One region of the Paenibacillus sp. FSL H7-0735 genome, then DNA from elsewhere that is predicted to be linked to it. Evidence: predicted binding sites of a transcription regulator. Region 1 holds the regulator's gene; the other holds the start of a gene.
The links. Region 1 encodes Rex, which represses fermentation and respiration genes when NADH is low (regulators of the CRP and FNR family bind a similar motif). Its sites were predicted from a motif close to TTGTGAAATATTTCACAA; they were not measured.

Region 1 (6,561 bases):
ATACAGTAATTATCATTTCGTATGCGATGTTGTCCTCGGAAGAACTGGAGTCACATAAGCCAACGGTGGTATTCGTGGATGAGAATAACAAACCAGTGAAGCTGGCTGATCATGAATTGCATGCTACAATCGCTTAATGTATGGACTTACGCCATGTAATGAATGGCAGGGATGAAAGACCCCGATCTCGCAGAAAATGAAGTCAGGCAAGCTGAACTGATTTCATCTTCAGTAAGGGGGGATAGCCCATGTTTCAACATTTGTTTGCTGAAATGAACAAGGTGCTTCAGGAGATCATAACAGATTACCCTACAGCGGAGGGTGCCCGCCGGAACGAGCTTTTATGCAATTATAATATGCTGCATAGACTGAGCGATAAAGTGATGGATGAATGGCTCGCTTTTGCTGAGAAGCTAAGTCACTTTCGCGAAAGTGCGGATTTTACAGCAGTGGTCGAAGAGGAAGTGCCGGAACAGGAAGCACCAGAGCTGTGTATGGATTCCTTTGTAAGAGGTCAGGGATATTATAAGCTGCTGATGTATGGAAAGTGTATTGATCAGTTTAAAGAAGTTATTGCGCAATACCCGGATAGCTTGGCTGCTCGATTATATTTAGCCATCTCTTATCTGCAGGAAGGTGACGGTGAAGCCGCTTGGAGTCATCTGAACCATATGCTGGGCTTGATACGGGAGACCAAGCTGAAAGCCATGGTATATAATGCTTTAGGCTGCATACGAGCCTCACAGGAACGTTTTAATGAAGCGCAGGAATTGTTTGACCTTGCCTTGCAGCATGACCCGGCGCTTCCGGAGCCAAACGTTAACTTAGAGGTATGCCGCCGTCGTGGAGGGAAGCTGCATTTTGGAAATCAGCTGGTTTCCCTTTTGTAAAAGAATAACGGTTTTGGAAATTTCTATTCAAGCGATGCATCCCCTGAACCAGTGGTGTGCATCGCCTTTTTTCGCAACTTCTGTTATGCTGATTAAGAGTCTCAATTGAAAGGGAATAGAATTATAATGAAATTTGCCGTGCTTGATTTTGAAACAACAGGAACCCAATCCGTGGGTGAAATTATCCAGGTTGGCCTTGCAATTATAGAAGAAGACCGGTCCATCTCCCGGGTATATGGTTCCTATGTCAAGCCCGGAACGCCGATTCCTCCTTTTATAACAGGTCTGACGGGGATTACCGATGATGATGTGAAGGATGCGCCTGAGCTGGATGAGATGATGATGGAGCTTGTTCCGCTCTTGGATGATGTTGTGCTTGTAGGGCATAATGTCGCTTTCGACTTCCATTTTTTACAAAATGCTTTAGATCGTTGTGGTTATTTGCCATTTCAAGGGCGGATTTTGGATACGATTGATTTTCTGAAAATTTGCTTTCCTTCGCTCACATCTTATCAGCTAGGCTCTGTCAGTGCTCATTTTGGAGTGACACATGATCGTCCGCATCAGGCAGATAGTGATGCACTTGCGACTGCTTTAGTGCTGTTGAAATGTCTGGAGGAGCTCTACGAGCTGCCGCTGCTTACGATCCAGAGACTCTGTGAGCTGTTTACCGAAGAGGATAGTGATCTGGGCTGGTACTTTGATGGTCTGCTGCGAGAGCGGGAAGCGGAGACGCTACAGCCCGAAGGTGATCTGACTTTCTATCGTCAATTAGCGCTTGCAGTAGGAGACTGGACGGAGTTAGCGCCACCTAGAGATGAGCATGCTGAGAATCCGCTAGCGAATTTATCTTTTACTGATTATATGGACGAAGTAACCAAACGACTTAAAGACACATTACCGCAGTATGAAAGCCGGGAAGCTCAGGATATTATGATCAATGAGGTGATGACGGCACTTGCCGAAGACAAACACCTACTGATCGAAGCGGGCACAGGAACCGGTAAATCGCTCGGTTATTTGTTGCCTGCCATTTATCAAAGCGTTCGCACCAATGAAAAAGTCATGGTCAGCACTCATACCATTAATCTGCAGGACCAATTGCGCGAGCGGGATATCCCTTTGTTAACGCAGGTAGTTCCTTTTCCGTTTAAAGCTGCTATTTTTAAGGGAAGAGGACATTATTTGTGTCTGCGTAAGTTTGAGCATAAAATTAATAAAAAGGACTTTATAAGCCCAAGGGAAGATGCGCTTACTGCAGCTCAGATGATCGTATGGCTCACTCAAAGTGAATCAGGGGATGATGAAGAGCTGAATTTAAGCGGCCGGGGCGGTGATTTCTGGGAGACGGTGGCAAGCGATACCGATTCCTGTCTGGGCCGTTCCTGTCCTTGGTTCCGCAAATGCTATTATCATAGGGCCAAGCATGAAGCTGGGATTGCTGACGTGGTCATTACGAACCACTCCAAGCTATTCGCAGATGTTAAAGCTGGGCACCAGCTGCTTCCAGCTTACGAGCATCTTGTAATTGATGAAGCACATCATTTAGAAGATGTGGCTGGTAAACATCTTGGCATGCATATGAAGCATTTCACTGTGGCACACACGTTATCGCGACTGTATAAAGATAGCCGAAACGGACAGCTTCCTGCTCTGCGCCAGATCTTACAGTCGTCAGGCAGTGAAGAGGCTTCAGAATGGAGCGGAGTCATCGATCGGATCTACCCGGATCTGCTTACTGTCAAAGAAACCTGGGATGCACTCAGCGACAAGCTGTTCAGCCTTTTGCCGGAACGCAGTGATGCGGCAGCAGGGGAAGCGGGACAACTGGTTATGCGTTTGCTTCCCGCCCGTAAGCCGAAGGATTGGGATGAATTAGTTGCGCTTGAGAACACTATGAATCTGACGTTAAGCGACATCATCCGTAAGGGTGATAAAATGCTTAATGAGATGCGTGACCAGGAAAGCCAATCCTCAGCAGACAGTCTTGTTACTGATATTAGCGGTTTATTTAAGGATTTGGCTTCCATACGTGAGCAAGTAAGATTCTTTATGGGGCTGAATGACGATAATGTAGTATATTGGCTGGAGGCAAATGGAAATTACCGCAGCAAATCACTGCAGATGTATGCCGTCCCTGTGGATGTTAGCAGCCAGCTTAAAGAGTTGTTCTTCGATAAGAAAAAAAGCATCGTGCTTACCTCGGCGACGCTGTCTGTAGATAAATCTTTTCAGTTTATGATTGATAATCTCGGACTTAACGAAGCTGCGGAAGAGGGACGTCTAATGACCTCACTCCTTCCATCTCCCTTTAAGTATCGCGAGCAGGCGCTGCTAGTTATACCGCGTGATTTTCCTAGTGTGAAGGGCAGTGTGGGCGATGCTCGATTTGTCGATACACTCGTACAGTCGTTAGCAGAAGCTGCCAAAACAACACGTGGGCGGATGCTGGTTCTGTTTACTTCTTATAAAATGCTGCGTCAGGTATATGATCCGCTTAAAGAGGCTTTGGCCTCACAAGAGATTACGGTGCTTGGTCAAGGCGTGGAAGGTGGCAGCCGGAGCAAGCTGATCCGCCGCTTTCAGGACAGTGCAGCATCCGTTCTGCTGGGGACGAGCAGCTTCTGGGAAGGTGTAGATATTCCAGGTGAAGCACTGACTTGCCTGGCCATCGTGAGACTTCCGTTTCAACCGCCGAATCACCCGTTGGCGGAAGCGAAGTCGGAGTTATTGCAGGCTCAGAAGAAGAATCCATTCATGAAATTGTCTGTTCCTCAAGCGGTTATTCGTTTTAAGCAGGGATTCGGAAGACTGGTTCGCACGGCGCAGGATCGCGGAATAGTTATTGTTTATGATACAAGGGTTATTGAATCTCATTACGGGAAGTATTTCCTTTATTCATTGCCTGGTCCCAAAATGGAGCATATGCTGACTGATCAAATGGTCCCCCGCATAGCGGAATGGCTAGAGGATGGCGGCGCTTCTTAAAATGCTCGTCTTCAGTTTAGCTCCTCCTTATCCTTAAGGGCGGTAAGTTACAGTACCGCCCTTAATAAGGAGAGGTATACGTTAGAATATGGATTTTCACAAGAACATTACTATTTTTAGGAGGAAAAATATGAAATCGGATAAAATATCAGAAGCCGTTGTTCGCAGACTACCTGTGTATTTGCGTTTTTTGAATGATCTCCAGAATCGCGAAATATTAACAGTTTCCTCTCAGGAACTTGGACAAAAGCTTGATCTTAATCCCGCACAGATTCGTAAGGATTTAGCGTATTTTGGTGACTTCGGCAGAAAAGGTATCGGCTATGATGTAACGTATCTTATTGAGAAAATCCGTCATATTCTGAAGCTGGATCAACAGCTTAATGTAGCTTTAGTAGGGGCAGGTAATCTCGGACATGCCTTGTCTAATTACAATGCATATCTCAAAGATACTATGAAAATCACGGCTATATTTGATTCGTACGCTCCTAAGGTTGGACGTAAGATCAACTCCCTTACTGTGCAACCGATGGATGAACTAGGCAGCACGATTCGTGAGCAAGGTATTCGCATTGCCATTATTACCGTACCTGATTCAGAAGCTCAAAATGTAGCAGATATTCTCATTTCTTCTGGGATTGAAGCAATTTTGAACTTTGCCCCTGTGATTCTGAAGACACCACCGAATATCCGGGTGCATGCAGCTGATTTTACAACTGATCTGCAAAGTCTTGCTTATTACTTGCGGGATGGAAAGGAAGAAAGCGAACATGAACAACAATAAAACGATAATTAAGGGCGGGTATTTTCTGACTCCGGGAACGGATGAGCCGGTTCTGAGTGGATATATGACTATTGAAGATGATTTAATCACTTACATAGGAAAAGAAGAGCCTCAGATGGAAGCTGGAGTGCAAGTGGTTGATGGCAGCCGTCTGCTGTTCATGCCTGGACTTGTAAACACACATGGTCATGCGGCGATGTCTTTGCTGCGTGGATATGGAGATGATTTAGCGCTACAAGTGTGGCTTCAGGAGAAGATGTGGCCGATGGAGGAAAAGTTCACCGGTGATGATGTATACTGGGGAACCTCCTTATCTGTATTGGAAATGCTGAAGGGTGGAACTACGACCTTCCTCGATATGTATGATCACATGGACCGAGTAGCTGAGGTAGCTGAGTTATCAGGTATCCGTTCCGTATTGATGCGTGGTGTGATCGGGTTATGTCCAGAGGATGTACAGAATCACAAGCTTGCGGAAGCGATTTCTTTTGCCCGTAACTGGCATGGAAAGGCTGACGGTAGAATTACTACTATGATCTCGCCGCACGCCCCTTATACTTGCCCTCCGGACTTCCTGGTTAAGTTCGTGCAGGCAGCGCATGATCTGGATTTACCGATGCATACGCATATGTCCGAAACGAAACGTGAAGTGGAACAAAATGTGGCGGATTACGGGTTGCGTCCTGTAGCTCACTTAGAGAAGCTTGGAATGTTCACACGTCCCTCGATAGTTGCACATGGTGTTCATTTAAATGATGAAGAGATTGAGATCTTGGCTCGCCATAATGTGGGTGTCTCTCATAATCCGGGCAGTAATTTGAAGCTGGCTAGCGGAGTGGCTCGGGTTACTGATCTTCTAAAAGCTGGTGTGAAGGTGTCTCTTGGCACGGATGGCGCGGCAAGCAACAATAACTTGGATATGTTTGAAGAGATGCGGCTTGCAGCTCTCATTCATAAGGGTGTCAGCGGTGATCCAACGGCTGTTCCAGCTCCAGAAGCTCTACGTATGGCTACAGAATATGGCGCCCAGTCCATCTTTTTAAATAATGTAGGTAGACTTGCTGTTGGGATGAAAGCTGATTTCATTGCAATTGATATAGATCAGCCGCATTTGCTGCCACACACAGATCTGTTGTCTCATGCAGTTTACTCTGCTAGCGCTAAGGATGTTGAGCATGTGTGGGTGAATGGTAAACAGGTCATCAAGCATGGACAATGCTTAACCCTGGATGAGGAAGCTATCCGGCGTAAAGCGCAAGAAGCCTTCGAAGGTTTATTGAAGCGTTAAGTCTGGAGAATAACGAATAAATAATAGGCTGCGACTTTTTGCTTTTAGCAAAAGTTGCGGCCTTTTGTACATTTTAAGGCTGGGAAAGCTAGAAAATTATGAAATTTTGGATAAACACGCGGGTGTGTTATATAATCAAAAAAGATATATTACTAGAAAGGGAGCTGTACCTTGAAGAAAAGGAAAAAATGGATCCTCCTGGGGTCAGTTCTGATTCTGCTCCTGGGGTTTGGACTTATCCAGTTCTATGCCTATATTATGAAAGATCAATGGAACGAGCGGGATATCGCCAAGGATGTTGCCAAAACCAGAGCGGGTCTAACAGAGGTAACCAAAGCACAAAAATCGGTTTGGGATGAAAATGCAGTGTACTGGGTTTTAACAGGAAAAAATGAAGCCGGGACTGCTCTTATGGTCTGGGTCCGCTTTACGGTAGATGGAAAATTTGCTGAAGGCGACGACGCAGTGTTTGCTGAGGAACTAAGTAAAGGAACCTCAGAAGCCCAAATACGCGGCATTATCAAAGCTGATCTTCCGGACATAACGATTGAACGCTTGCTGCCGGGAGTATATAACGGAGAGTATGCTTGGCAGCTTTTTTATAAACAGAG
Region 2 (6,561 bases), 4.6 Mb from region 1:
GAACATCCCAGGTATAACCTTCTAGTAACCGGCCGATAGGTAAGCTTAAGCTTTCCCCGCCGCCAGCGGTAGCAAGATAAAAGGATTCATGGATCGTAATCCGTGATCCGGGTACTCCGCGATTTGGTGCAGACAGGGAAGGATTCACACCATCCTCCAGCATTCTTGAAGACATTACGGCTTGTCTAATGTTATCGAAGAGACTAGGTGAAAAACCTCCGGAAATATCAGAGCCTAAACCAATCTCCACGCCTTTGGCATGGAAGTCAGCGATCGGAATAACACTATTGGCAAAATACGCGTTGGATATCGGACAATGAGCAATTGCTGTTCCTGTCTCTGCAAACAAATTCACATCATCTTCATCTAAAAAATTACAATGTGCCATTACAGATTTATCACTGAGCAGACCAAAATCATGCAAGGCAAAAGCATCGTTCTTCTGGAACCGTTCTTGCACATAACCGTGCGCCCAATCACTTTCACTACAGTGCGATTGAACATACGTATCATATTTAGCGGCTAGTTCTCCCAAGCCTTGTAAAGCCTCATTAGTGCAGCTTGGAATGAACCTTGGTGTCACTACCGGATATACGCCTTGTTTAGTAGATTTAGCGAGTTCTTGTACAGCTAGTATAAATTCTTCCGTATCCACTAGTGCGGTATGGGTGTCGGAGTCGCGGTAATTCTCAGGATTTCCCTGCGGATCGTCCATAACCACTTTTCCAACGAGTCCACGTTGCCCTTTTTCCGCACATATTTTAGCCAATAATAAACTGGCCTCTTTATGCACCGTTGCAAAATAAAGTGCTGTAGTTGTTCCGTTTGCGAGCAAAGTGCCAACCACGTCATCGTAGACTTTTTTTGCAAAAGCCAGGTCCGAGAATTTAGACTCCAGTGGGAAGGTATAAGTATTTAGCCAATCATAGAGTGGAATATCTAATGCAGTTCCAGATTGAGCCCATTGTGGCGCGTGAACATGCAGGTCGATAAAGCCGGGCAAAAAATACTGGCCTTCAGCTAATACATGAAAATTGTCCTGACCTTGATAAGCATCAAGCAAGGGTTGATAGTCGGGGTGCTTCGGTGCAACAATCATTTCTATCATCCCATCCGTGTTGATACAGAAGAGATGGTCCTTTAAAATTTGAATTTCTTTTGGGGATAGGCTAGAAAATGAAGTGCCTAGGAATATTTGCATATATTTTCTCATGATTTCCGCCTTAATGTTCGTCTTTTGGTGTGCATTCGTTATTATAATCCGTGAAAAAGGATAAGTCCAGACCAAAAGTCGAATAAAGGCGTAATTGACGGATAGGAGGAGCGGAGGAATTGAAACCGAATATGACGCATAGACGTCATGTTCGCTATGCTAGAATACAGAAAAAGATAGGGGGAAGCAAAATGCCAAAACATGAATATAGAAAGCATGAAAAGGAGTTATATCAACCCAAAGCTAAGCCGCAATTATTAGAAGTTGGGAAACAGAAATTCATCTGTATAAAAGGTAAAGGTGATCCTAATCATGAGGATTTTTCAGAAAGAGTCGGGGTTCTATACTCTCTGGCCTATGCGGTGAAAATGATGCCTAAAAATGGATTTACTCCGGAGGGTTATTTTGATTATACGGTATATCCACTCGAAGGATTATGGGATTTGACAGAGGAAGGTAGAAATCACAAGGATTTAATAAAAGATGAATTACTATATACAATAATGATAAGACAACCGGATTTTGTAACAAGAGAGACGGTAGAAAGAGCTTTTGAGATAGTAAATAAAAAGAAACCTCACCCCCTATTGAAAGAGGCATATTTTGATGAATTAGAAGATGGCTTATCGGTGCAAATCTTGCATATTGGTTCATATGATAGTGAACCTGAATCATTCCAACAATTAAAAATGTTTATAGATGAAAACAATTATGTGCTAAAAACGCTTGTTCATAGAGAAATTTATCTGTCGGATGCTAGAAAAGTAGAACACGAAAAGTTGAAAACCATTTTAAGATATAGAATTAATAAAAAATAGCAGGTCGGCTTCGATTCCTTTACGGTTATAGGAAATGAATGCGGTTACCATCTTGTGATATAATAGATGAAATCGATCGATAGTTTGAGAAAATTGGATTAGGAGTGTTGCCTGGATGAGAAGATACAACATTTGGCGCCCGTTGATGTTAATTATTGTTGCTGTACTTACAAAAAGCTTGGTCACTAACCTGTGCATTTTGTTTGGTATGCAGGCTGAAGCAGCGAGTAGTATGGGAACGCTGGGCATGGTCATTGCCGGTTTAGTGATGTACAATCGCATGACAAATCGCCGTCGTAAATAAGGTGGCCGGATAGATTATAAACGTCTGGTTATTATGTTATAGTAAAGATTGAAATAAAACTTGTATCGACCTGAAAAGGAGTACTTCATGACACAGTTTGTCTACAAACAAATTATTGATGACTTAAAAATGAAAATTTTTGCTGGGCAGTTCCCCGATATGAAATTACCGGATGAACGAACGCTTAGTGAAACTTATCAAGTGAGTCGTAGTTCTATTAAAAGTGCTCTGACTAAAATGGCAAATGCCGGAATTATTTTTAAAAAGCGTGGCTCAGGGACATTTATAAATCCTTTATACATAAAAAATGAATCTATTTTTAACTACGAAGGCTCTAATTTAGGTGTCACCGACAATTTTCAAATGAATGGGAAGAAGCCAAAGATTAAAGTTCTGAAATTCGAGGTCATTCCACCAACGGAAGAACTGCAACGGGATCTGTTTTTAGGACCACATGATTTTGTATACAAAATCGTTCGCTTGCGTCTTTTTGATGATGAACCCTTTATGATTGAAACGGGTTATATCCCAATCAAAATCGTGCAGAACTTAAATCAGACTATTATTGAAGGATCTATCTTTAATTATTTGGAGGATTCACGGAACCTGGCGGTAACCAAATCCTTTTTATCGATATCCGCAGAACCCTCTGAGGCTACGGATCAAGAGCTGCTGCATTTGCAGGCGAATGAGCCAGTAAGCATTATGGAAGGGATTTTCTTTTTAGATAATGGCACACCCTTTGAATTCTCCCATATGCGTTTCCACTATAAATACTTAAAATTTAATACCTTTGTGTCCGTTCATTAAAAGTAAGACTGGGGAATTTTTCTCGGTCTTATTTTTTTTATTTTGCGCAAAATAGATGAAGGAAAAGCAGCAAATATCTCCCGCAAACTTCAGCCCATATTTTTACATATATATTAATATTGACGTATTTTTACAGACAATTGACACCGTTTTTCATACTATGTTCATATTTTCACAAAATTGGACCGTATCATTTGTTGAAAAGGTTGAATTAATTTTTGGCGGCGGTATGATGTACTTGTGGAAGAAATTACGGCAATGTAGACACAGAAAAAATTTTGGGGAGTGGAAGAAATGGTATTATCCATGGATGTTGATTACTCATCAAAAACTTATTTAGAGAAGCTTGATGCATACTGGCGCGCAACTAACTACATCTCTGTAGGTCAACTGTATTTGAAAGATAATCCGTTGTTAAGAGAACCGCTGAAAGAAGCAGACGTAAAGATTAAGCCAATTGGACACTGGGGAACTATTCCCGGCCAGAACTTTATTTATGCCCATTTGAATCGGGTCATTACTAAATATGATTTGAATATGTTCTATATCGAGGGTCCTGGTCATGGCGGTCAGGTCATGGTTTCGAACTCCTATCTCGATGGTAGCTATACTGAAATTTATCCGGAAATTACACAAGATATCTCAGGTCTGAAGAAATTGTTCAAACAATTCTCTTTCCCAGGTGGAGTTGCTTCCCATGCTGCCCCTGAAACACCTGGATCGATCCACGAAGGTGGCGAATTAGGTTATTCTCTATCCCACGGTGTAGGTGCAATTCTGGATAATCCAGATTTAATCTCCGCTGTTGTTATTGGCGATGGAGAGGCTGAAACTGGCCCATTAGCGGCTTCATGGTTCTCCAACCGGTTCATCAATCCAGTTACTGATGGTGCAGTTCTGCCGATCTTGCACTTAAATGGTTTCAAAATCAGTAACCCAACGATTCTGTCTCGTCAATCCAAAGAAGAAATTACTGCATACTTTAAAGGTATGGGTTGGGAACCGTTCTTCGTTGAAGGCGAAAATCCTGATCTAATGCATCCAGAAATGGCTAAGGTGCTTGATACCATCGTAGAAAGAATTGAAGCGATTCAAAAGAATGCACGTGACAACAATGACCTTACGCGTCCGGTTTGGCCAATGTTGGTCTTCCGTTCTCCTAAGGGCTGGACGGGTCCAAAGCAATGGGATGGTGTTCCGAATGAGAACTCGTTCCGTGCCCATCAGGTGCCGATTCCAGTGGATCAAAAGAATATGAAACATGCTCCAGCGTTATTGGAGTGGATGAACAGCTATAGACCAGAAGAATTATTTGATGACAATGGTCGTCTGAACGCTGAACTTGCTGAGATTCTGCCAACTGGCGACAGACGTATGGGAATGAACCCAGTTACTAATGCTGGCAACCAGATTAAAGATCTAAACTTACCCAATTTCCGTAAGTTCGCACTTGATAATTCCAAACCAGGTGAAGTAATAGCACAAGACATGGCCGTTCTGGGTAAATACATGAAAGATGTTATCTCTCTGAACGAAGAGAACCGCAATTTCAGAATTTTCGGACCGGATGAAACAATGTCCAACCGTCTGGGACCTGTCTTTGAAGTGACGAAACGTCAATGGTTGGATCAAGTGATTGAGCCGAATGATGAATTCCTAGCTTCTTATGGCCGTGTTATCGATTCCCAATTGTCTGAACATCAGGCAGAAGGTTTGCTTGAAGGTTACGTATTGACAGGTCGCCATGGTTTCTTTGCAAGCTATGAAGCTTTCTTGCGTGTCGTGGATTCGATGATTACTCAGCATTTCAAATGGCTGCGTAAAGCAACAGATCAAAGCTGGCGTGCGGATATTCCATCATTGAATGTGGTAGCAACTTCAACTGTATTCCAACAAGACCACAATGGTTACACTCACCAAGATCCAGGTTTGCTAGGTCACTTGGCTGATAAAAAACCAGAATTTATCCGTGAGTATTTGCCGGCTGATGCGAACTCCTTGCTGGCTGTCTTTGACACCGTCTTAAATGACCGTCAAAAAATTAACTTGATCGTTTCTTCCAAACATCCTCGTCCACAATGGTTCAGTGCGGATGAAGCACAAGAGCTGGTGGATAAAGGACTGAAGATTATTGACTGGGCAAGCACCGATCAAGGTGGAGAGCCTGATGTTGTCTTTGCTTCTGCAGGTACAGAACCAACTATCGAAAGCTTGGCTGCAATCTCTATCCTGCATGAAAAACTGCCGAACCTTAAGATTAGATATATCAACGTGGTAGACTTGTTGAAACTGAGAAGTCAAAAATTAGATCCGCGTGGCTTATCTGACGAAGAGTTTGATCAATTTTTCACAAAAGATAAACCAGTTATCTTCGCTTTCCACGGATATGAAGGTCTGATTAAAGACTTGTTCTTTGATCGCCATAACCATAACCTGCACGTACACGGATACCGCGAGAATGGCGATATCACAACACCATTCGATATGCGCGTATTGAATCAAATGGACCGCTTTGACTTGGCGAAGGAAGCTGTTCTGAGCTTGCCTAATGCTAACGACTATAAAGCGATCGCAGATGAAATGGATGCTATCGTTAAGAAACATCACCAATTCATTCGTGAAGAGGGTATTGATTTGCCAGAAGTAGAGAACTGGGTATGGAAAGCTTTGAAATAAACGTATAGCCAGTACCATAGGAAGTAATACAAAAAGACACCTTTAGAGGTGTCTTTTTATTTGTTCAAGTAACCATACAAAACAATTATAATCATTTTTTCATCTTTACCACTGTAAATATATGTGAGTAAATAGGTGGGTAAAGAAAGGGGAGAAATGTATGACATCTATTGATAAACTTCCCAAGTCTATAGAAATACAGCTTGCAGAACAACCTTTATTTCACTCTGTATCTGATTTAATGAAAGATGGGCAATTCGGTGAGCAGTGGCTTGTATTGACTGAGAAGGAGGTTTCCGTTTGGGGGACGGACGGGAAACTGGTCTCAAAGCTTCTAGTCTCGAATATTACCGATGCCCGGGTAGTAGGCGGGGTAGGCGGCGGTTCGTTGCTTGTGGATACCCAAGAGGGGCCGATTATACTTATACGTTATACAGCATCACTTACCTCTATATTTGGTTTTGCTGCTAAATTAATTGGCGCTGTAGCTAAAGGCGAGGAACGGCCAACCGCTTCTGAAAAAGAGTTTCCAAGAAATTGTCCAAAATGCCGCAATCCGCTGCCGGAAGATTCACAAGCTTGTCCGGTGTGCAAGAGTAACGGCAAGGTTCTATTTCGGATGTTGAGTTACGCTAAGCCTTATAAGATCCAAATGATCGCTGCGGCGATTATGTTGATTTTTACTACATTGGTAGAGCTTGTTCCACCATTTTTGACGAAGATGATCGTTGATAATGTGT

Region 2: the regulator Rex is predicted to act here: its motif matches at 3,306-3,323, upstream of NSS82_RS01375 (phosphoketolase family protein).

What each region holds. Positions count from the first base shown of each region.
Region 1 covers NZ_JBBOZH010000001.1:4,911,968-4,918,528, reverse strand. Annotated here, with positions in the region: gene panD (aspartate 1-decarboxylase) at 1-137, shown strand, start outside; gene NSS82_RS22360 (tetratricopeptide repeat protein) at 249-890, shown strand; gene dinG (ATP-dependent DNA helicase DinG) at 1,017-3,878, shown strand; gene NSS82_RS22350 (redox-sensing transcriptional repressor Rex) at 4,009-4,662, shown strand; gene NSS82_RS22345 (amidohydrolase) at 4,649-5,950, shown strand; gene NSS82_RS22340 (cell wall elongation regulator TseB-like domain-containing protein) at 6,209-6,561, shown strand, end outside.
Region 2 covers NZ_JBBOZH010000001.1:278,194-284,754, forward strand. Annotated here, with positions in the region: gene guaD (guanine deaminase) at 1-1,213, opposite strand, end outside; gene NSS82_RS01360 (GyrI-like domain-containing protein) at 1,333-2,031, shown strand; gene NSS82_RS01365 (hypothetical protein) at 2,147-2,335, shown strand; gene NSS82_RS01370 (GntR family transcriptional regulator) at 2,423-3,145, shown strand; gene NSS82_RS01375 (phosphoketolase family protein) at 3,440-5,821, shown strand; gene NSS82_RS01380 (ABC transporter ATP-binding protein) at 5,982-6,561, shown strand, end outside.